Regions from separate parts of the Streptomyces sp. NPDC053367 genome, predicted to be linked through region 3. Evidence: riboswitches for the same ligand, from Rfam matches in the RefSeq annotation. Region 3 holds a riboswitch; each other region holds the start of a gene.
What was found. A riboswitch is a leader RNA that binds a small molecule or an ion and turns the genes downstream of it on or off. The one in region 3 is predicted to bind cobalamin.
Positions count from the first base shown of each region.

Region 1 (7,314 bases), on a different contig from region 3:
TCGGTGGGCAGGTGGACGGGCGCGATGCCCCGGACGGGCTTGTCGAGGAACAGGAAGGCGACGTCGTACGCCTCCTGGCCCCGGGCGTAGCGCGGGTGGACGACGATGTCGGTCACCTGGCGCAGATGGCCCTGGTTCTTCTTGGACAGCACGGTCCGGCCGACGACCGTCTCGATCTCCTTGGGCTGGGTGCCCAGCACGCAGTGCGCGGCCGTCATGACGAGGTCCGGCGAGAGCAGGCTGCCGCCGCAGAACTGGCGGTCGTAGGGGCTGCCCGTGCCCTTCTGCAGCAGCGCGGCCATGAACGGGTGCCTGCCGTCCGGCTGGGCGACGCCGCCGATGATCTGGGCGGTCGGACGGCCGTCGTCCGCCGAGGTGCCGGCGGCGTGCGAGGTGCCGACGGACGCGGCGGTCAGAGCGAGGGCCGCACCGGTCGCGGCCGCGGTCGCGGCGATCCGCCGGGCCGTCGCTCTGTGGGGGGTGGACAGACGCATGGAGGGTCTTCTCCGTTCTCCGTGTCTTCGCGGCCACCCGCCGGACGGCCCCGGCCCGGCGCCGCAACTGCGGTGCGCGCCGGGGGAGTCGCCGGCCGCGGGGGCCGATGTCGTACAGCCAGACGGGATCCGCGGAACGGAGGTTCACTCAAGATCAGGCCGAGATGTCAGCCGTTGCACCAGGCCGTACACCCTGCTCCGGCGGCTCAGCCGCCCGTCGCCGGCCGGGGCGTGAGCGCGGCCAGTTCCTCCGGGGTCCGCGGCCCCGGCTGCGTCTCGTCCAGCAGGCCCTGGGCGCGCAGCAGTCCGGCCGCGGCGATGCCCCACGGCAGCCGCAGACCGGCCTGGGCGAGGAGGTCGGCGCGGGCCAGCGTCGCGGCGACGGGGCCGGTGCGGACCCCGGCCGGGGTGAGCAGCGCCGCGTCGTCGGCCCAGCGCAGCGCGAGGTCCACGTCATGGGTGGCCATCACCACCGTGGTGCCGCCCGCGCGCAGCCCGTCGAGCGTCTTCAGCAGCCGCTCCTGGCCGTCCGGGTCGAGCCCCGCGGTCGGCTCGTCGAGGATCAGCACCCGCGGCCGCATCGCCACCGCGCCCGCGATCGCGGTGCGCTTGCGCTGCCCGTACGACAGCAGGTGCGTGGGCCGGTCGGCCAGCGCGGTGATGTCCAGCGCGGCCAGCGCCTCCGTCACCCGCGCCCGCACCTCGGCGTCGGGCAGCCCGAGGTTCAGCGGCCCGAAGGACACGTCCTGCGCGACGGACGCGGCGAAGAGCTGGTCGTCGGGGTCCTGCACCACCAGCTGGACCGTCGTGCGCAGCCGGGTCAGCCCGTCACGGCTGTACGACACCGGCTCGCCCTCGACCGTGAGCCGCCCCGCACGCGGCCGCAGTCCGCCGCTCAGCAGCCGCATCAGGGTCGTCTTTCCGGTGCCGTTGCGGCCCAGCAGCGCCAGCGCCCGGCCCTCGCGCACCGCGAAGTCCAGGCCGTCGAGCACATCGGGGCCGTCCTCGTAGGCGAAGGACACGCCGTGCAGGGCGACGACGGGGGGCTCGCCGACGGCCCCGCTCAGGGCGTCGCGTACGGCCTCGCTCACGGCAGGACCCTTTCCAGGACGAAGGTGAGGACGGTGACGGCGGTCAGCAGCGCGACGGCGCCGGCCGTGAAGGGGACGGAGACACGGGCCTCGGGCACCAGCACCCGCAGGGTGCCGTCGTAGCCGCGCCCGGCGAGCCCCGACTGCAGCCGGGCCGCCCGGTCGAAGGAGCGCACGAACGCGGTCGCGCCGAGCCCGGCCAGCGAACGCCAGGTGGCGGCCCGGGTGGTGTGCCCGAGCCGCGCCGCCTGCGCCTCACGGATCCGCCGTACGGAGTCCAGGAGCAGGAAGCTCATCCGGTACGTCACCATCGCCACGTCCACGACGGGCGCCGGCACGCCGGCCCGCACCAGGCGCGGCAGCAGATCCGACATGGGCGTGGTGAAAGCGAACAGCAGCACACCGAGCGAGGCCGCCGAGGTCCGCAGCATCAGCTCCCCGGCCCGTACGGCGCCCCCGTCGGCGAGCGTGATCCAGCCGTCCGGCCCGCCGACCTGCACCAGCAGCGTCACCGCGCCGCTCGCGCAGAAGCCGAGCGGCACCCGGTACGCACGCCACAGCCTGAGGCCGGGCACACCCGCCGGCCCCAGCAGCACGACGAGGGCCGTGACCAGCACCAGGGCCGCGCCGGGCCACGGCGGCAGGGAGATCGCCAGCACGGTCAGGCCCAGACCGAGCACGGCCTTGTCCACGGGGTGGCGGTGGCGCCAGCGGCTGCTGTGCGCCGCCACGTCGATGGGCAGCACGCGTGCTCAGCCCTGCCCGGCGCCCGAGCGGCTGTCCGCGGCGGGGGTGTCCTCGCCGGATTCCCCCTCGGACCGATCCTTCGGGTCCTCCAGCCGCGCCCGCGCCCGCGCACGCTCCTCGCCCTGTCTGCGGCCGCGGCGCAGCCCGAAATAGTACGCGAGGACCCCCGCGCCGAGGGCCGCCTGGAGGGAGAACAGCGCCGACTCGATCTCCCCGGACGGCGGCTCGTACAGCGGCGAGAACCAGGGCTCGTAGCCGGGGTCGAGTTCGGTGACGGCCGTCTCCGCCTCGCCGTCGGAGCCGGTGAACGGCTGCTCCTTGTGGTCGCCGAGGCCCAGGGCGAGCGGCAGCACCGCGAGGGCGGCGACGAGCGCGAGCAGCAGCAGGTTGATCTTCGTGCCGCGCTTCACCGGGCCACCGCCTCGTCCTCGCGGTCGTCCACCAGCACGCCGAGCCGGGTCAGTTCGCCCTTGCTGGACTGGGCGAGCAACCGCATCACCAGCACGGTCAGCAGGCCCTCGCTGACCGCGAGCGGGATCTGCGTCACGGCGAAGATGGAGCCGAACTTGCCGAGCGCGCCCAGGAACCCGCTGCCCGGGTCGGGGAAGGCGAGCGCCAGCTGCACGCTGGTCACGCAGTACGTGGACAGGTCGGCCAGGAACGCCCCGAAGAACACGGCGACCATCAGCGGCACGTCGTAGCGGCGCAGCAGCCGGTAGACGCCGTATCCGACCCAGGGGCCCGCGATCGCCATGGAGAAGGCGTTGGCGCCGAGCGTGGTCAGGCCGCCGTGCGCCAGCAACAGGGCCTGGAACAGCAGGGTGATGGTGCCCAGGACGGTCATGATCGGCGGCCGGAACAGGATGGCGCCCAGCCCGGTCCCGGTGGGGTGGGAGCAACTCCCGGTCACCGAAGGCAGCTTGAGGGCGGACAGCACGAACGTGAAGGCTCCGGAGGCGCCGAGGAGCAGGGTGCTCTCCGGGTGCTCCCTGACCTCACGGGTGAGTGAGCGCACTCCGTGGACGACGAAGGGCGCGGACGCGACGCCCCAGGCGATCGCGTGCGCCGGAGGAAGAAAACCCTCGGCTATGTGCATGGCCCGGCAGACCCTCTCCAGCACCTCGTGGATGGTTGACACGCCTTGGCCGGTCTCCTGGCTGACGGGTACCACCGCCCGAACTCCGCCTTCCCGGGTCCGCGGACGGACCCAGTGGCTGCCCGTGAGGGCCGGAGCCGGACTTCCCGATCACAGTGGCGAGGGCCGCACCGGTTTCGCACCGGATTTCCCGTTCACCAAGGCGTGGTGACACTAGTGCCCTGACCGCGACGGTGACAAGCGGCCCCCGGGGGGCGCACAACGCCTCCGGCGGGCCTCCGCCGCGCCACCTCTGCGCCCCGGCGCATCCCGCCGGGGACGCCTCGTGATCATCGTCACTGCGCGCCGGCGCTCCCCGGGGTGCGTCGGGTGGCGCTGCCCGGGCCCTCGGACGGTCCGGGCGGGACCGACGCGAGGGGACGGCTCCAGCGGGAGGGCACGCGGCGCGCCCGGCCCCCGGCCCTCAGCCCTGATTCCTCAGGACACGGCCCCCAGGTCACGCCCCGCCGTCCCGGCGGTCTTCCGCGCCCGGGTCTGCTGCGCTGCGAGGGGCTTCTGCCCGCCCTCCGCCCACAGCGAGCGCACATGGCCGAGGTGGCGGCTCATGCAGCGCTCGGCACCCTCCGCGTCCCCGGCCGCCATCAGGTCGAGCAGCTCGATGTGCTCCTCGGCCGACGGGATCAGCCGGTCGCTCTCGTCCAGCGCGGTGAGCCCGTACAGCCGGGACCGCTTGCGCAGGTCCCCGACGGTCTCGACGAGCCGGTCGTTGCCGGCGAGCGCGAGAAGCGAGAGGTGGAACCGCCGGTCGGCCTCCAGGTAGCCGATCAGGTCGTGCGCGCGGGCCGCGGCGACGATCTGCTCGGCGACGGGCCGCAGCGCCTCGAGCTCCTCGCGGGAGGCACTGCGGGTGATCCGGCCGACCGTCGGGACCTCGATGAGCATACGGATCTCGCTGTACTGGTCGAGGTCGCGCTCGTCGACCTCGGTGACCCGGAACCCCTTGTTGCGCACCGGTTCGACCAGCCCCTCGCGGGCGAGGTCGAGCATGGCCTCGCGCACGGGCGTCGCGGAGATGCCGAAGTCCTCCGCGAGCCCGGGCGCCGAGTAGACCTGCCCGGGCTTGAGTTCACCGGAGATCAGCGCGGCACGCAGCGCGTGGGCGACCTGGTCGCGCAGCCGCTCGCGGGTGGTGGCGAGGTTGCGTTGGAGGTGCCCCATGGTGTTCCCTTCGTGCCGCTGCGGATCACCAGAGTACAATGTCACGTTGTTTTCGCGGCCCTTGTGCGGCAGTTGCGGCCGGCCGGGGCCTCACAGCAGGAACCCCGCGGGGAACGGGTCGTCCGGGTCGAGGAAGTACTGCGCCGTCCCCGTGATCCAGGCCCGCCCCGTGATCCGCGGCACCACCGCCGGCACCCCGCCCACCTCCGTCTCCTCCACCAGACGCCCGGTGAACCGGGTGCCGATGAACGACTCGTTGACGAAGTCCTGGTGCAGCGGCAGCTCCCCGCGCGCGTGCAACTGCGCCATCCGCGCCGACGTCCCCGTGCCGCAGGGCGAACGGTCGAACCAGCCCGGGTGGATGGCCATCGCGTGCCGGGAGTGCCGCGCGTCGGAGCCGGGGGCCGCGAGATACACGTGCTTGACCCCGGCGATCTCCGGCTGCGCCGGATGCACGGGCCGGTCCGGCGACGCGTTCACCGCCTCCATGACCGCCAGCCCCGCGGCCAGCAGGTCCTCCTTGCGGGTCCGGTCGAACGGCAGCCCCAGCGCGTCCAGTTCGACGAACACGTAGAAGTTCCCGCCGTACGCGAGGTCGTAGCGCACCGGCCCGTACCCGGGCACCTCCACCTTGCGGTCGAGCGCGACGCAGAAGGACGGCACGTTGGTGAGCGTGACCGACTTCGCGGCCCCGTCCTCGACGGTCACGTCCACGCTGACCAGTCCCGCCGGAGTGTCCAGCCGTACGGTGGTGACGGGCTCGGTGACCTGCACCATGCCGGTCTCCACCAGCACGGTCGCCACCCCGATGGTGCCGTGCCCGCACATCGGCAGCAGCCCGGAGACCTCGATGTACAGCACTCCGTAGTCGGCGTCCGGCCGGGTCGGCGGCTGCAGGATCGCCCCGCTCATCGCGGCGTGCCCGCGCGGCTCGTACATCAGCAGGGTGCGCAGATGGTCCAGGTGCTCGGCGAAGTGGCGGCGCCGCTCGGCCATGGTGGCACCGGGCACCACCCCGACACCGCCGGTGACGACCCGGGTGGGCATGCCCTCGGTGTGCGAGTCGACGGCGTGGAAGACATGACGCGTGCGCACGAACGCCCCTTTCGGTGGGCCGGATCGGTTTCTCAGCGGTGGCCGTCGGCGACGGCCTTCTCGGTGGCCGCGCGGATCTCGGCCTCGTACGCCTCGGGCAGCGGCGTCCGCGGCGGCCGGCTGGGTCCGCCGAAGACCCCGACGACATCCATGGACAGCTTGATCGCCTGCACGAACTCGGTGCGGGAGTCCCAGCGCAGCAGCGGGTGCAGGGACCGGTACAGCGGCAGCGCGGTGTCCAGGTCGCGGGCCACGGCCGCGTCGTAGAGCTGGGCGCACGCCTCCGGGAAGGCGTTGGGGTAGCCGGCGATCCAGCCGACCGCGCCGGCCACGGCCAGTTCCAGCAGCACGTCGTCCGCGCCGATCAACAGGTCCAGCTCCGGGGCGAGTTCGGCGATCCGGTAGGCCCGGCGCACATCGCCGGAGAACTCCTTCACCGCCACGATCCCCGTCTCGGCGTGCAGCCGGGCCAGCAGCTCCGGAGTCAGGTCGACCTTGGTGTCGATGGGGTTGTTGTACGCGACGACGGGCAGTCCGGCGCGCGCGACCTCGGCGTAGTGGGCGGTCACCGCCCCCTCGTCGGCCCGGTAGGCGTTCGGCGGCAGGAGCAGCACGCTGCCGCAGCCCGCCTCGGCGGCCTGATCGGCCCAGCGCCGCGCCTCGGCGCTGCCGTACGCGGAGACGCCCGGCATCACCCGCGCCCCGTCGCCCGCGGCCTCCACGGCCGTACGGACCACCTGGGCGCGCTCCCGGTCGGTCAGGGTCTGGTACTCGCCGAGCGAGCCGTTGGGCACGACACCGTCGCAGCCGCTCGCCACGAGCCGGCTCACGTGCTCGGCGTAGGCGTCGTAGTCGACGGAGAGGTCCTCGCGCAGCGGCAGCGCGGTGGCGACCATGATGCCGCGCCAGGGACGTTCGGCGTTCCAGGAGCCGGTGGTGCTCATCGGGAGAACCCTTCTGTGGTGGGAGGGAGGTGAGAGTGCGGTGGTGCGGTCGGGCGGCCCGCGAGAGGGCCGGCTTGCGGTGGCCGGGCGGGCGCGTCCGGTTCACGGCCCCGGTTCGTCCTGCGCGGGCCGCTCGGCGAGCGAGGCCAGCGCGCCGAGCGGCACGGGCGCCGCCAGCGGACGGCGTTCCGGTGAGGCCGGCAGGCCCGAGCCGGCCGCGAGGCAGGCGACCGCCGTGCCGCACATACGGCCCTGGCACCAGCCCATGCCCGCGCGGGTGAGCAGTTTGACGGTCCGGGCGTCACCGGCCCCCTGCCCGGCGACGGCCTCGCGGACGCGGCCGGCGGTGACCTCCTCGCAGCGGCACACGTCCGTCGCGTCGTCGAGCCAGCCCGTCCAGCCGGGCCGCGGCGCGTGCACCGCGGCCATCAGGCCGGCGAAGTCCCGCAGCCGGGCCCGTTCGCGCCGCAGCCGCCGGAGCCGGGACTCGGGAAGCGCCCGCCCCCCGAGCCGGGCGGCGGCAGCGGCTCCGGCGAGCTCGCCCTCCAGCAGGGCGAGGCGCACCCCGCCCACGCCGCCGGTCTCGCCCGCGGCCCACAGACCGGGCACCGAGGTCTCCTGGTCGCCGT
Region 1 covers NZ_JBITYN010000002.1:87,323-94,636, forward strand. Annotated here, with positions in the region: gene ACIGXJ_RS06850 (S1 family peptidase) at 1-494, opposite strand, end outside; gene ACIGXJ_RS06855 (energy-coupling factor ABC transporter ATP-binding protein) at 701-1,585, opposite strand; gene cbiQ (cobalt ECF transporter T component CbiQ) at 1,582-2,331, opposite strand; gene ACIGXJ_RS06865 (energy-coupling factor ABC transporter substrate-binding protein) at 2,338-2,742, opposite strand; gene ACIGXJ_RS06870 (energy-coupling factor ABC transporter permease) at 2,739-3,428, opposite strand; cobalamin riboswitch at 3,458-3,645, opposite strand; gene ACIGXJ_RS06875 (GntR family transcriptional regulator) at 3,906-4,646, opposite strand; gene ACIGXJ_RS06880 (proline racemase family protein) at 4,737-5,741, opposite strand; gene ACIGXJ_RS06885 (dihydrodipicolinate synthase family protein) at 5,774-6,685, opposite strand; gene ACIGXJ_RS06890 (FAD-dependent oxidoreductase) at 6,788-7,314, opposite strand, start outside.
Region 1: it holds a riboswitch for cobalamin, as region 3 does, so the genes downstream of both, ACIGXJ_RS06870 (energy-coupling factor ABC transporter permease) here and ACIGXJ_RS16300 (ribonucleoside-diphosphate reductase subunit alpha) in region 3, are expected to answer to the same signal.

Region 2 (7,314 bases), on a different contig from region 3:
GCTGCGGGGCGTAGGTGACCTCGCAGCGTTCGGTGCGCAGTTCGGTGACCCGCTGCTCCAGCAGGTCGAGGAGCTGCGCCACGGGGACGGGGCCTGCGGAGAGCTGGAGGAAGGAGAGCACCTGGGGCATGGCCGAGACGACCTCGGCGACGGCGGCCGGCTGCAGCCCGGCGGGTTCCGGGTGGGCGAGCGACCAGGCGTCGAAGAGGGCGACCCAGCCGCGCAGGACGGCGCTGTCGTCGCGGTCCCAGGCGCGCAGCCGCCAGCCGGGACGGGCGCTGTCGCCGTGCACCTCGACGAGTCCGGCGAGCCGGGCGGTGTCCCAGTCGGCACGGACCTGAGCGGGGGTCAGGCCGAGCTCGGCCGCTGCCCGTTCGGCGGTCGCCTCGGAGAGGGTGGCCCTGCCGTCGGCGGCGCCCGCCCGGCCGGGGCGTAGGGCGGCGTCGGCCCAGCGGGCGACGCGGACCGCGCCGGCGAGCTGCGAGCGTGCCATTCCGGCCAGCTTCGCGGGCGCCGGGGTGCCCTCCGGGGGGCGCGGGGCGGGGCGGCGCGGGCGCCGCTGGTCCATGGCTCGTGGGGCGGCGGCCAGGGGTCGTGGGCGGACGAGTCGAAGCCTGGAGTCGCGCGGGATACGGGACGTCACGGGTGCAGTCTTCCGGTTGACGGTCCGAAAACCCAAACGGAATGTCACGGCGGGCGACGGGACTGGCCAACGCAGCGGGCCGTGAGGGCGTGGACGAGGCGGGAACCGGCCAGTGGTACACGGCTAAACGGAATGGCCGCGACCGGGACGGCGGGGGTGTCACACGAGGGGGGTCAGAAAGCGGCGCAGGGCTTCCTGGTAGCCGGCCGGGTCGGGGTTCCACATGGCGCTGTGCGGGGCGTCCTGGACGGTGTGCAGGGAGACGAGGCCCGGGTGGCGGTCGGCGAGGCGGCGGGACAGCCGGAAGGGGGCCACGGTGTCGCCCGGGCCGTGCAGCACCAGGGTCGGCACGGTCAGGCCGTCGGCCTCCGCGGCGCCGCGGCCGGGGTCGCCGTACAGGCCGGTGCGGCCCTGGGCGGCGCGGACGGCGAGGGGCAGCAGGGCGTGCGGGGTGCGGCGGGCCGCGGCCAGGGCCCGCAGGGTGGTCTGCCAGTCGAGGACCGGCGAGTCGAGCACCAGCCCGCGGACCCGGTCGCGGACGGCCGAGCGCGCGGCCGTGTGCAGGCACATCGCGGCGCCGGTGGACCAGCCGAGCAGGACGACGCGCTGGGCGCCGTAGCGCACGGCGTAGCGGATCGCGGCGTCCACATCGCGCCACTCCGTCTCGCCGAGGTGGTTGAGGCCGTCGGGGGAGCGGGGTGCCCCGAGGTCGCCGCGGTAGGCGAGGGCCAGCATGGGGAAGCGGAGGCGGTGCAGGAAGCCCATCACGTTCATGGCGAGTTCGCGGGTGGTGCCCAGGCCGTGCACGGCGATCACCCAGGTGTCGCGGGCGCCGGGCACGAACCAGGCGGGCAGCGCGCCGAGTTCGCCGGGGATGTCGATGTCGGCGTGGTCCAGGCCGAGGGCGCTCGCCGGGTCGCCGATGTGCACGTTCGGGGTGAGCCAGACGTGGTCGCCGGGTTCGAAGGTGCCGTGGGTGACGCGTTCGAGGCGGCGTACGACCGTGTCCGCGGGGTGGGGGGCGCTCTCCAGGACAGGGCCGACGACGGCGTGGCTGCCGTCGCCGGCGAGGCCGTAGGTGCCGGGGCGCAGGGAGGCGAAGTCGCGGGTGAGGCTGATGCGGCCGGCGGCCGTGCCGTGCACGGTGAGCCGGGGCTCGGTGGGCAGGGGCCGGCCGGGCGGCGCCTTGAGTGCCGCGTCGCTGGCGAGGCGGCCGGCGGCGACGGTGGCCGCGGCGGTGGCCAGGGCAACGGTGACGGCGGCGGCCGTCGCTTTGACAGTGCGCACGGGTTCAGTGTCCTGGCGGACCCGGCCGTCGGCCAGTGGGCCGGGGCGATCGGGCCTCGTCGTCGTTCCCGGCCGTCCCGCCGTTTCGCCGCTTCGGCGGCCGTCAGGGCGCTTCTCGTTTCGCCGCTTCGGCGGCCGTCAGGGCGCTTCTCGTTTCGCCGCTTCGGCGGCCGTCAGGGCGCTTGTCGTTGGCCGTAGCCCCGCAGCCGCTCCCCCACCTCCGCGACCTGTTCCCGGGTCAGCAGGGCCGGGGCCAGGCCCGGGACCGAGGAGGCGGTCAGCCAGACGCGGCACATCCATTCGAGCTGGGCGGTGCGGTCGTATGCCTGGTCGAGTGAGGCGCCGTAGGCGATCGTGCCGTGGTTCGCCAGGAGGCAGGCGGTGCGGCCGGCGAGGGCCCGGAGCATGTGCCCGGCGAGCTCGTCGGTGCCGTAGGCGGCGTAGGGGGCGACGCGGACGGGGCCGCCGAGGGCCGCGGTGATGTAGTGGATCAGCGGCAGCTCGGGGACGAGGGTGGAGACGGCCGTGGCGTGGACGGCGTGGGTGTGGACGATCGCGCGGGCGCCGGTGGTGCGGTAGACGGCGAGGTGCATGGGCAGCTCGCTGGTGGGCACCAGGGTGCCGAGGACCTGGCGGCCGGTGAGGTCGACGCCGGTGAGGTCGTCCGGGGTGAGGCGGTCGTAGGGCACGCCGGACGGCGTGACCAGGACGGTGTCGCCGACGCGGACGGAGACGTTTCCGGAGGTGCCGACGACGAGGCCGTCGGCCACGGTGCGACGGGCGGTGGCCACCAGGTCGGCCCAGGCGGCGGCCGTCCCGTCGCCCCGGTCGTGAGGATGCTCGGACATGCCGTGATCCTGCCGGGTGACCCTGGTCTCTTCAACGGGGCCCTTGGGGCACAAGGGCCGACCGGGCGGAGGGGGTGCGACGTAGCCCGGAACCCCTCTTTCCGACACTCCGATGCCCTGCCCAGTTCACCTCGCGTTCACCTGGGTTACCTACGTTCGACAAGCCAATGACCTTCGAACGATTGCCTGGGTAAATGGAAAACCTCTCACTGATCCTCGCGATTGTGGTGGTGACCGCACTCGCGTTCGATTTCACGAACGGTTTTCACGACACCGCCAACGCGATGGCCACGACCATCTCGACCGGTGCGCTCAAGCCCAAGGTCGCGGTGGCCATGTCCGCCGCCCTGAACCTTGTGGGTGCTTTCCTCTCCGTCGAGGTCGCCAACACGATCTCCAAGGGTCTGGTCGACGAATCAGGCATCCGTCCCGAGGTCATCTTCGCCGCCCTGGTCGGCGCGATCCTCTGGAACCTGCTGACGTGGCTCGTCGGTCTGCCGTCCTCCTCCTCGCACGCCCTGATGGGCGGCCTGATCGGTGCGACCGTCGCCTCGGCCGGCCTCGGCGCGGTGCACGGCGACGTACTGGTGACCAAGGTGCTGCTCCCGGCGATCGCGGCCCCGCTGGTCGCGGGAGTCGCGGCGATGTTCGCCACGCGGCTGAGCTACTCCCTGGGCAAGAAGGCCGACGGCAAGGCCGCGGCGAAGGGCTACCGCGCCGGGCAGATCGCGTCCGCCGGCCTGGTCTCGCTGGCCCACGGCACCAACGACGCCCAGAAGACGATGGGCATCATCACCCTCGCCCTGGTCGCCGGCGGCTCCCTCGCCCCCGACTCCGACCCGCCCATGTGGGTCATCCTGTCCGCGGGTCTGGCTATCGCGCTCGGCACCTACCTGGGCGGCTGGCGCATCATCCGCACCATGGGCAAGGGCCTGACCGACCTCCAGCCGCAGCAGGGCTTCGCCGCCCAGACCTCCGCCGCGACGGTCATCCTGGCCTCCTCCCACCTGGGCTTCTCGCTCTCCACCACGCACTCGGTGTCCGGCTCCGTGATGGGCGCCGGCCTCGGCCGCAAGGGCGGCGTGGTCCGCTGGTCCACGGCCACCCGGATGTTCGTGGCGTGGGGTCTGACCCTGCCGGCCGCCGCGCTGGTCGGCGCGCTCGCCGAGTACGTCACCGGCTTCGGCGACTGGGGCACCGCGCTCGTGGCCGTCTTCCTGGTGGCCTCCAGCGCCGCGATCTGGAAGCTCTCGCGCCGCGAGGTCGTCGACCACACCAACGTCAACGACACCGACGGCACCGACGACGCGGAGCCGGCCGGCGTGATCACCACCGCGATGGCCGCCGTCACCCCGCCGCCGACGACCGCCATGGCCGAGGAGCTCTCGGCCACCATTCACGCCCCGACGAGCGCCGACCCGGCCGCCCCCAAGGCCGCGGTCTGACCCCCCACCTCGCGTCTAAGGAATCAGCAGCATGAAGATCGACTGGGCGGCCCTCGGCTCCGTCTTCGGCGTCAGCCTCGTGGTCACGGTGGCCCTCGTGGGCCTGTTCACCCTCGGTGTCGTCGGCCTGTCCCGCCAGGAGCGGGCCGCGTCCCAGGGCGGCTCCGCCGCCCTCGCCGTCACCGGCGCCTACGCCTGCTTCGCCGCCTGCGCGGCGGCGGTGGCGTACGGCATCTACCTGATCATGGCGTGAGGCCCGGCGTCTGACGCCAGGCCCTGGCGAGGGGGCCGTCACGGACGAGGAGAGTCCGTGACGGCCCCCTCGCGCACGAGGGCCGCCTTTCGACCTGGCGCGGGTGCTGACGGAACGTCACGAGCGGGGTTTACCGGACTGCCGTCCGGCACGGCGCATTTCCGCCCGAGCCGGTCTCCGCGGGCGGCCCCGCGTGGTCCCGGTGTGGGCCTCGGCACACTCCAGCCTCGCAGGTCAACAGCGAGTTGACGGGTGTTCGCGGGCCGTGGTGGACTGCCGGAGCCATCTACGGCGGCAGGAGAGGAAGCCGGTGCGAATCCGGCGCGGTCCCGCCACTGTCACCGGGGTAGCCATCCCCGGAAGCCAGGAACTCTCACCGCCGGTCTCGTCGAACCAGGGCGCGGACACCCTGAGTGAGGACATATCGCCATGCGCGGCTGCCGAACACGGTTCACCACCCCTGCCCTGCCCGCCTGCACGGCCGGCTGAGCCCCATGCGTGCCGATCGCGTGTTCGCGTACGGCGCCGCCGCCGGCCTCCTCGGTGACCTCCTGCTCGGTGATCCGCGCCGCGGGCACCCGGTCGCCGCGTTCGGCCGCGCCGCCGGCGCCGTCGAACGCAAGCTGTGGCGCGACCACCGCGGCCTGGGTGCCCTGCACACGGCCGTGTGCGTGGGCGGCACGGTCGCCCTGGGCGCCGCGGCCACCCGTGCCGTACGCCGCTCCCCGGCCGCATCCGTCGCGCTGACCGCCGCCGCCACCTGGGCCGTCGTCGGCGGGACTTCGCTGGCGCGCGAGGCCCGGGCCATCGGCCGGGCGCTTCAGGCCGGTGACGTGGAGGCCGCCCGGGCCCGGCTGCCGCACCTGTGCGGACGTGACCCGCAGGCCCTGGACGCCGACGGGATCGCCCGGGCCGTCGTGGAGTCGGTCGCCGAGAACACCTCCGACGCGGTCGTCGGCGCCCTGGTGTGGGGTGCCGTCGGCGGGGTGCCAGGGCTGCTCGGGTTCCGGGCCGTGAACACCCTCGACGCGATGGTGGGGCACAAGTCGCCCCGCTACCGCCGCTTCGGATGGGCCTCGGCCCGCCTCGACGACCTCGCCGGCTGGCCGGGCGCCCGGCTGACCGCCGTACTCGCCGCGGCCGCAGGACCCGACCCGCGCGGCGCCGTGCGCGCCTGGCGGGCCGACGCGGCGCAGCACCCGAGCCCCAACGCCGGTCCCGTGGAGGCCTCCTTCGCGGGCGCCCTCGGGGTGCGGCTCGGCGGCACGCTGTCCTACGGCGGCCGGGTCGAGCACCGGCCCGTACTGAACGGGGCGACGGGCCGCGCCGTCGCCGTCACCGACATCGACCGGGCGGTACGGCTCTCGCGCCGGGTCGGCTGGCTCGCGCTCGGCGTGGGAGTCGCCGGGCGCCTGGTCGCGAAGGGGCGGAAGAGATGAGCGGGGGGAAGAACACGGGCGGGGGTCTCCTCGTCGCCGGCACCACCTCCGACGCGGGCAAGAGCGTCGTCACGGCCGGTATCTGCCGGTGGCTGGTGCGGCAGGGGGTCAAGGTCGCGCCCTTCAAGGCGCAGAACATGTCCCTGAACTCGTTCGTGACGCGCGAGGGCGCCGAGATCGGGCGGGCGCAGGCCATGCAGGCGCAGGCCTGCCGCGTCGAGCCGACCGCGCTGATGAACCCCGTGCTGCTCAAGCCCGGTGGCGAGCAGAGCAGCCAGGTCGTGCTGCTCGGCAAGCCGGTCGGCGAGCTGAGCGCGCGGGGCTACCACGGCGGGCGGCAGCAGCAGTTGCTCGGCACCGTGCTGGACTGTCTGGCCGAGTTGCGGGGCACGTATGACGCGGTGATCTGCGAGGGGGCGGGCAGTCCGGCCGAGATCAACCTCAGACGGACCGACATCGTGAACATGGGGATCGCCCGCAACGCCGGGCTCCCCGTCCTCGTCGTCGGCGACATCGACCGCGGGGGCGTCTTCGCGTCCTTCTTCGGGACGGTGGCGCTGCTCTCGCGCGAGGACCAGGAGCTGGTCGCCGGGTTCCTCGTGAACAAGTTCCGCGGGGACGTCTCGCTGCTGGAGCCGGGGCTGGACATGCTCCAGGACCTCACCGGGCGGCGCACGTACGGTGTGCTGCCCTTCCGGCACGGTCTCGGCATCGACGAGGAGGACGGGCTGCGGGTGTCGCTGCGGGGCACCGTCCGCGAGTCGAACGTGGCGCCGCCCGTCGGCGAGGACGTGCTGCGCGTCGCCGTGTGCGCGGTCCCGCTGATGTCCAACTTCACGGACGTCGACGCCCTCGCCGCCGAACCGGGCGTGGTCGTGCGGTTCGTGGACCGGCCGGAGGAACTGGCCGACGCGGACCTCGTGGTGGTGCCGGGCACCCGGGGGACCGTGCGGGCGCTGGAGTGGCTGCGCGAGCGGGGCCTCGCTGACGCCCTCGTGCGCCGGGCGGCCGAGGGGCGGCCGGTCCTCGGCGTCTGCGGCGGGTTCCAGATCCTCGGCGAGCACATCGAGGACGAGGTCGAGAGCCGCCGCGGCCAGGTGGACGGGCTCGGCATCCTGCCCGTGCGGGTGCGGTTCGCCCGCGAGAAGACCCTCACCCGGCCGGCCGGCGAGGCACTCGGCGAACCCGTCGAGGGGTACGAGATCCACCACGGCGTGGCCACCGTCCTGTCGGGCGAGCCCTTCCTCGACGGCTGCCGGGTCGGCCAGACCTGGGGCACCCACTGGCACGGCTCGCTGGAGTCGGACGGCTTCCGGCGCGCCTTCCTGCGCGAGGTGGCCGCCGCCGCGGGCCGCCGCTTCGTGCCGGCGCCCGACACGTCCTTCGCCGCGCTGCGCGA
Region 2 covers NZ_JBITYN010000001.1:51,889-59,202, forward strand. Annotated here, with positions in the region: gene ACIGXJ_RS00280 (hypothetical protein) at 1-643, opposite strand, end outside; gene ACIGXJ_RS00285 (alpha/beta hydrolase) at 803-1,930, opposite strand; gene ACIGXJ_RS00290 (class II aldolase/adducin family protein) at 2,104-2,778, opposite strand; gene ACIGXJ_RS00295 (anion permease) at 2,973-4,223, shown strand; gene ACIGXJ_RS00300 (hypothetical protein) at 4,255-4,476, shown strand; cobalamin riboswitch at 4,728-4,870, shown strand; gene ACIGXJ_RS00305 (cobalamin biosynthesis protein) at 4,971-5,915, shown strand; gene ACIGXJ_RS00310 (cobyric acid synthase) at 5,912-7,314, shown strand, end outside.
Region 2: it holds a riboswitch for cobalamin, as region 3 does, so the genes downstream of both, ACIGXJ_RS00305 (cobalamin biosynthesis protein) here and ACIGXJ_RS16300 (ribonucleoside-diphosphate reductase subunit alpha) in region 3, are expected to answer to the same signal.

Region 3 (7,314 bases):
GCTCCTCGACCTCGTCGGGCGTCCCGTCCCGCTCCACGAGGTTCAGCATCACCAGTACGTCGGCGACGAGCCGCTGGGCGCGCGGGTCCAGGGTGCTCCAGCCGACCGAGGGCGGAATCCACAGGGAGTGCTTGCGGTAGGCCCCGCGGTCGTCGATGCGGGAGCCGATGGTGTCGGCGACCCCCTTCTCGTCGATCCACACAAACCGCTCGGGCTGGCCGGTCTCCAGCGCGAGGGCCACCAGATCGCCCGCCTCGGCCACGAACGGGTGCAGGTGACGCCGGTGCGCGTCGTCGTCCGGCCCGGCCCTGCCGGGCGGCCGGTTCACCGTGCCCGCCATGGACAGCCAGCGCTTCACGGTCTGGACGGCGTGTGTGTCGCCGATCGCCCGGGGCGCCTCGGACATGCCGTCCCCGTCCTCGCCCGGCCCCGCCGAGGACGCGCGCCCGCGCTCATGGCGGCCGACGCTGTCCGGCAGCTCCCACAGGCACAGCGCCTGGAGCAGGCTGAGCTGCGCGTACCAGCACCGGGACTGCTGGAGCACGGTCTCGGCCGTGCGGATCAGGTCGGCCCGGGCGCCCGGGTAGGTGGCCGGGTGGCGTTTGCGCCGGTTCGCCGCGTACTTGAACCCCTGTGCCAGCGCGGATTCCAGGGCGAGCGGCAGATCGGGGGTGCCGCCGGTGGCGTTCGGGTCGAGGTGGCGCAGCCATCGGGTCAGACGCTCCCGGGCCTCGTCGCGGTGGGAGTCGTCGACGGAGCCCAGCAGCATCGGGACCATCCACGCGCGCATCACGAACTCGCGGAGCAGTTCGACCCGTTGCTGCCGGTGGCGGCGGGTGAGCCGCTGACGTGCGCGCTGGAGCTCGGCGATGCGCTCGCAGGAGGCCGCCGGCGAGGTGGTGCGCAGGGCTCGCGCCCGCGCCATCTCCCGCACCCACACCTCGAAGTCCTGACGCTTGCGCGCCTTCAGCCCGGCGACCCGCGCGGCGTACTCCTGGACGGGGTCGCTCCGCAGGCCGACCCGGCTGCGGATCACGGCGAACGCCGCGTTGCCGCCGGCGCCGAACTCCTGGGCGGCGGACATCCTGATGGAGTACGAGGGTTCCGAGACGCCGATCTCGAAGAGCCGCTCGTACAGCGGCGTGGTGTCGATCCGGTCGCCGGTGGCCCGCAGGGCCGCGCCGAGCTGTTTGATGACGGCCCGTTTCGCCTCCTCCAGGGTGCGCTGGTCGCCCCTGATGCCGCTCCAGTGCTTGCGGACCTTGCCGACGATGTCCTTCAGCAGGGCGGGGTCGTCCTCCACGCTCTCGATCTCCAGGGCCGCCGCGTACAGGTCGAGGGACTTGGGGTCGTCGGTGCGCCGGTCGGCGGCGGCGCACAGGCGCTGGGTGAGGGTGCGCGGGGTCACCGGCGCCTGCCGCACCTGTTCCTTCATCCGCTTCTTCGCCTCGGCGCGCACACTGCCGCCCTCGACCGACAGGTCCGCCGCCCGCCGCCGGGACTGGAGCACCAGCGCGATGAGCAGCTCACGGCTGGGGCCGGGCGGCTGCAGCGCCTGCTCGGCCAGCCGGGCGGCGCCGCGCTCGCCGAGGTGGTTGAGGACGCGGTAGCCGAAGTAGGCCTGCATGATGCTGTGCGGGAAGCGCACCTTGCGCTCGAAGCCCTCCACCAGCCGGAGCCTGATCGCGTCGCCGGTCAGGCGGGCGAGCAGCGCCCGGCACTGGTTCACGTCCCCCTCGCGCAGCCGTCTGGCGTTCTCGTCGCTGAGCCGCTCGCACAGCGCGTCCCAGATGCGCTGCCGGTGCCACTCGGTGAAGACGTTGCCGTTGCTGCCGTACCGGTCGAACCTGTGCCGCCCGTTCCACATCCGCTCGGCCTGGGCCCGCGCGCGGCGGCCGGTGCCGAGGTGGGCGTTGCGGTCGATCAGCTCGGCGAGGCCGACCTCCAGCTTGTCCTGGAGCAGGCCGAGGCAGGCCAGGGCGGAGACCACCTCCACGGTGTCCCGGCGCTCGTGCGGGGAGAGGGCGACGTCCTGACGCAGTCTGCCCTCGCACAGGGTGTGCTCCCAGGTCTGGAGCAGCCACAGGCGCAGCATGCTGCGGTCCCAGCTGCGGGTGTCCAGCCGGTCGGGGTCGTTGCGCGGGCGGTCGCGTTCCAGGGCGCCGTGGCGGTGCAGTTCGCGGGCGATCTGGAGGTAGATCGGCGACTCCGTCATCTCGGCCGTCTCCACGATCCAGTCCAGCCGCCGCGCGTCCGTCTCCGGGATGTCCGCATCGACGAAGAGCAGCGCCTCCTCCTCACTGAGCGGCTCCAGCTCCACGATCGCGGCGGAGGTGCTCTCCAGCGGGCTGTGCGGCCGGGAGGCGATGACCAGGGGCAGTTTCTCCCGGTGGGCGCGCTCGATGGCCCGGCGGATGACGTTGTCCCGGTTCTGCTGGAGGTCGTCGTCGAGGAGGGCCTCCTCCAGTCCGTCGGCGATGACGACGAGCTTGTCGTCGGCGAGCAGCTGCTGCCAGACCCGGTCGGTCTTGGTGCGGGCCAGCACGCCGTGCGGCGCCTCCTCGGCGAAGCGGCGCCGGGCCAGCTGCTCGAAGTTCAGCTCGGCCCCGTCGAGAGAGTCCCGCAGCCGGATCGGCACCGGCACGGCGTGCTGCCGGGCGAGCATCTCGGTGAGCCGTACCAGGACGGCGGTCTTGCCCACGCCGACGCCGCCGACGAGCAGATAGGGCCGCCGTGTGTCGCGCTCCCGCAGCCGTTCCGCGATGACCTCGGCGATCTGCTCGCGGCCGACGATCCGCTCGCTGTCCGGGCCCGCGGTGGGCACGAGTCTGCGCGGCTGCTCACGGGCCTTGGTGAGGTAGCGCCGCTTGGTCCAGCGGTACCACCAGAACAGGAAGAGGGCGGCGGCGATGGAGGCGGTGAGGACGGGGCCGACGAAGCGGACGATGGTGTCGAAGCCGTCGTTGTCGTTCCAGGTCTCGAAGGCGGTGGTGTGCTGGGAGACGAGGATGTACACGCCCTCCGCGCACCAGGCGAGCACCGCGAACAGGGCGATCAGCCAGACCACGCGCGTCGCGTTGGTGTAGGACAGCCATCTGCGCCACTTCCTCGGGCGCGTGGTGCCGCGGCGGGCCTCGAGCCGGATCGTCAGGGCGTGCCAGTCGCGCAGCAGTGCGTGTCTGATCCTGCTCGCCGCGCGTCTCAGCTCCAGCGTGGCCATCGGCGCGTCGGGGGGCCGCACTTTGCCGGGAGGGTGACGGACGACCCTCGTCATTGCGTGCTCCCTCCGGAAGAGCGTTCCTGGACGGAGGATCACCATGGACGTCGACACCCATTTCCATGGAAGCACTCCAGGGTGGTCGCGCAACTCGGCCGCGGGAGGCCAGGGAAGGCCGCCGCGGTGCCGGGCCCGTCGGGCACACCAGGGCGCCGGGACATACCGATCAGGCCCGTGGACCCCGCGGAGTGCGGGGTGGCCGGCGAGGTCACCGCCGAGGCGTATCGCCAGGACGGCCTCCTCACCTTCGGCGGGAGCGACTGGTAGCTCGGCGAGCTCAGGGACGTCGCGAAGCGGGCCGCCGCGGACGTCCTGGTCGCGGTGGTGGGCGACAAGCCGCTCGGCTGCGTCACCTTCGTGCCGTCGGCCGGTCCTCTGGCCATCCGGCCGGCCCAGGGGAGGCCGAGATCCGCATGCTCGCGGTCGCCCACGCCGCCCGGGGCCGGGGAGTCGGCGAGGCCCTCGTCCGGGCCTGTGCCGCCCGCGCGAGGGCCATGCGGGGTGCACGGCGGTCGTCCTGTCGACCCAGCCCGCCATGGGCGCGGCCCGCCGCCTCTGCGAACGCGTCGGTTTCGTGCGTGCCCCGAGCGCGGCTGGCGGCCTGTCCCGGGCAGCGACTTCACTCTGCTCACCTACGAGTTGACGCTCTGAAGTCACGCGGCGACACAACATATGGGGGTGTCACCCGCACCCGGCACTAGATGTATGCTCATGCTCGCTGTCGTCGCAGGGGAATCCGGTGTGAATCCGGAACTGTCCCGCAACGGTGTGCCTTGTGCGCGTTCGTGCACAGGCGTCAGTCCGAGGACCTGCCGACAGTGGCCCCGGCCGACCGGTCGGGTGCCCCGACGTCCGGGCCTCGCGGAATGGGCCGGTGGACGCGGCGCCGCGTGCGCTCGTGTGCCGCCATGCCCCTCGCGCGGGCCCCGTGCCGAGCGAGGGAGAGCCCCCACGTGACCATCGCGCCAGCAGACCCGGCCTCAGCCGTCCCGACCGACGAGGACACTCCGGGAACGGCCTTGCTGCGGACCCTGACCGAGCTGACCGCCGACCTGCCCGACGCCGACCCCGGCCGGGTGGCCGCCGCCGCGCTGCGGGGCCGGTCCGCCCGGGCCGACGAGGCGGAGCTGCGCGAGCTGGCCACCGAGGCGGCGGCCGGGCTGATCTCCGAGGACCCGGCCTACTCCCGGCTGGCCGCCAGGCTGCTGACGGTCTCCATCGCCGCCGAGGCCGCCTCCCAGGGGGTCACCTCCTTCACCGGGTCCGTGGCCGTCGGTCATCGCGAGGGTCTCATCGCGGACCGCACCGCCGAGTTCGTACGACTGCACGCCGAGCGGCTGGACGCGCTGGCCGACCCGGCGGCCGACGACCGCTTCGGCTACTTCGGCCTGCGCACCCTGCACAGCCGCTACCTCCTGCGGCACCCGCACACCCGCAAGGTCGTCGAGACGCCGCAGCACTTCCTGCTGCGTGTGGCCTGCGGCCTGGCCGAGGACGACACGGTCCGCTCCGTCGACGAAGTCGCCGCGCTCTACGGGCTCATGAGCCGGCTCGACTACCTCCCGTCCTCCCCCACGCTGTTCAACTCCGGCACGCGGCACCCCCAGATGTCGTCCTGCTACCTCCTCGACTCCCCGCTGGACGAGCTGGACTCCATCTACGACCGCTACCACCAGGTCGCCCGCCTGTCCAAGCACGCCGGCGGCATCGGTCTGTCGTACTCCCGTGTCCGCAGCCGGGGTTCGCTGATCCGCGGCACCAACGGCCACTCCAACGGCATCGTGCCGTTCCTGAAGACCCTCGACGCCTCGGTCGCCGCCGTGAACCAGGGCGGCCGCCGCAAGGGCGCCGCCGCGGTGTACCTGGAGACCTGGCACTCCGACATCGAGGAGTTCCTGGAGCTGCGCGACAACACCGGCGAGGACGCCCGCCGTACGCACAACCTGAACCTCGCGCACTGGATCCCGGACGAGTTCATGCGCCGGGTCAACGCCGACGAGCAGTGGTCGCTGTTCTCCCCCGCCGACGTGCCCGAGCTGGTCGACCTGTGGGGCGAGGAGTTCGACGCCGCCTACCGCAAGGCCGAGGAAGCGGGCCTCGCGAAGAAGACCATCCCCGCCCGTGACCTCTACGGCCGTATGATGCGCACCCTCGCGCAGACCGGCAACGGCTGGATGACCTTCAAGGACGCCGCCAACCGGACCGCCAACCAGACGGCGCTGCCCGGCCATGTCGTCCACTCCTCCAACCTCTGCACGGAGATCCTGGAGGTCACCGACGACGGCGAGACGGCGGTGTGCAACCTGGGTTCGGTGAACCTGGGGGCGTTCGTGATCGACGGTGACATCGACTGGGAGCGGCTGGACGCCACCGTCCGCACGGCCGTCACCTTCCTCGACCGGGTCGTCGACATCAACTTCTACCCGACCGAGCAGGCGGGCCGCTCCAACGCCAAGTGGCGCCCGGTGGGCCTCGGCGCGATGGGCCTGCAGGACGTCTTCTTCAGACTGCGCCTGCCCTTCGACTCGCCCGGGGCGAAGGCCCTGTCCACGCGGATCGCCGAGCGGATCATGCTCGCCGCGTACGAGGCGTCCGCGGACCTCGCCGAGCGCAACGGCCCGCTGCCGGCCTGGGAGAAGACCCGCACGGCGCGGGGCGTGCTGCACCCCGACCACTACGACGTGGAGCTGACCTGGCCGGAGCGCTGGGCGGCGCTGCGGTCCCGGATCGCCGAGGTCGGCATGCGCAACAGCCTGCTCCTCGCGATCGCCCCGACCGCGACCATCGCCTCCATCGCGGGCGTGTACGAGTGCATCGAGCCGCAGGTGTCCAACCTGTTCAAGCGCGAGACGCTGTCGGGCGAGTTCCTCCAGGTCAACTCCTACCTGGTGCAGGACCTCAAGGACCTGGGCGTGTGGGACGCCCGCACGCGGGAGGCGCTGCGCGAGTCCAACGGATCGGTGCAGGGCTTCGCGTGGATCCCCGAGGAGGTGCGGGCGCTGTACCGCACGGCGTGGGAGATCCCGCAGCGCGGCCTGATCGACATGGCGGCGGCCCGTACCCCGTTCCTGGACCAGGCGCAGTCCCTGAACCTGTTCCTGGAGACGCCGACCATCGGCAAGCTCTCCTCGATGTACGCGTACGCCTGGAAGTCCGGGCTGAAGACGACGTACTACCTGCGCTCGCGCCCGGCGACCCGGATCGCCCGCGCCGCGCAGGCGACCGTCCCCGTCCAGCAGGCCGCCGACCCCGAAGCGGTCGCCTGCTCCCTTGAGAACCCCGAGTCCTGCGAGGCCTGCCAGTGATGTCCGACCGCAACACCAATCTCCTCGACCCGGGCTTCGAGCTGACCCTGCGCCCCATGCGCTACCCCGACTTCTACGAGCGCTACCGGGACGCGATCAAGAACACCTGGACCGTCGAGGAGGTCGACCTCCACTCGGACGTCGCGGACCTCGCGAAGCTGACGCCGGCGGAGCAGCATCTGATCGGCCGTCTGGTCGCGTTCTTCGCGACGGGCGACTCGATCGTGGCGAACAATCTGGTGCTGACGCTGTACAAGCACATCAACTCCCCCGAGGCGCGGCTCTATCTGAGCCGTCAGCTGTTCGAGGAGGCCGTGCACGTCCAGTTCTATCTGACGCTGCTGGACACCTATCTGCCCGACCCGGACGACCGCGCGGCAGCCTTCGACGCGGTGGAGAACATCCCCTCCATCCGCGAGAAGGCCGGGTTCTGCTTCAAGTGGATCAACGAGGTGGAGAAGCTGGAGCGGCTGGAGACCAAGGCCGACCGCCGCCGCTTCCTGCTGAACCTGATCTGCTTCGCCGCGTGCATCGAGGGCCTGTTCTTCTACGGCGCCTTCGCGTACGTCTACTGGTTCCGCAGCCGGGGCCTGCTGCACGGTCTCGCCACGGGCACCAACTGGGTGTTCCGCGACGAGACGATGCACATGTCCTTCGCGTTCGACGTGGTCGACACCGTCCGCAAGGAGGAGCCGGACCTCTTCGACGACCAGCTCCAGCAGCAGGTCACCG
Region 3 covers NZ_JBITYN010000005.1:193,752-201,065, forward strand. Annotated here, with positions in the region: gene ACIGXJ_RS16290 (NACHT domain-containing protein) at 1-3,274, opposite strand, end outside; partial or broken gene ACIGXJ_RS16295 (GNAT family N-acetyltransferase) at 3,401-3,928, shown strand; cobalamin riboswitch at 3,953-4,109, shown strand; gene ACIGXJ_RS16300 (ribonucleoside-diphosphate reductase subunit alpha) at 4,231-6,582, shown strand; gene ACIGXJ_RS16305 (ribonucleotide-diphosphate reductase subunit beta) at 6,582-7,314, shown strand, end outside.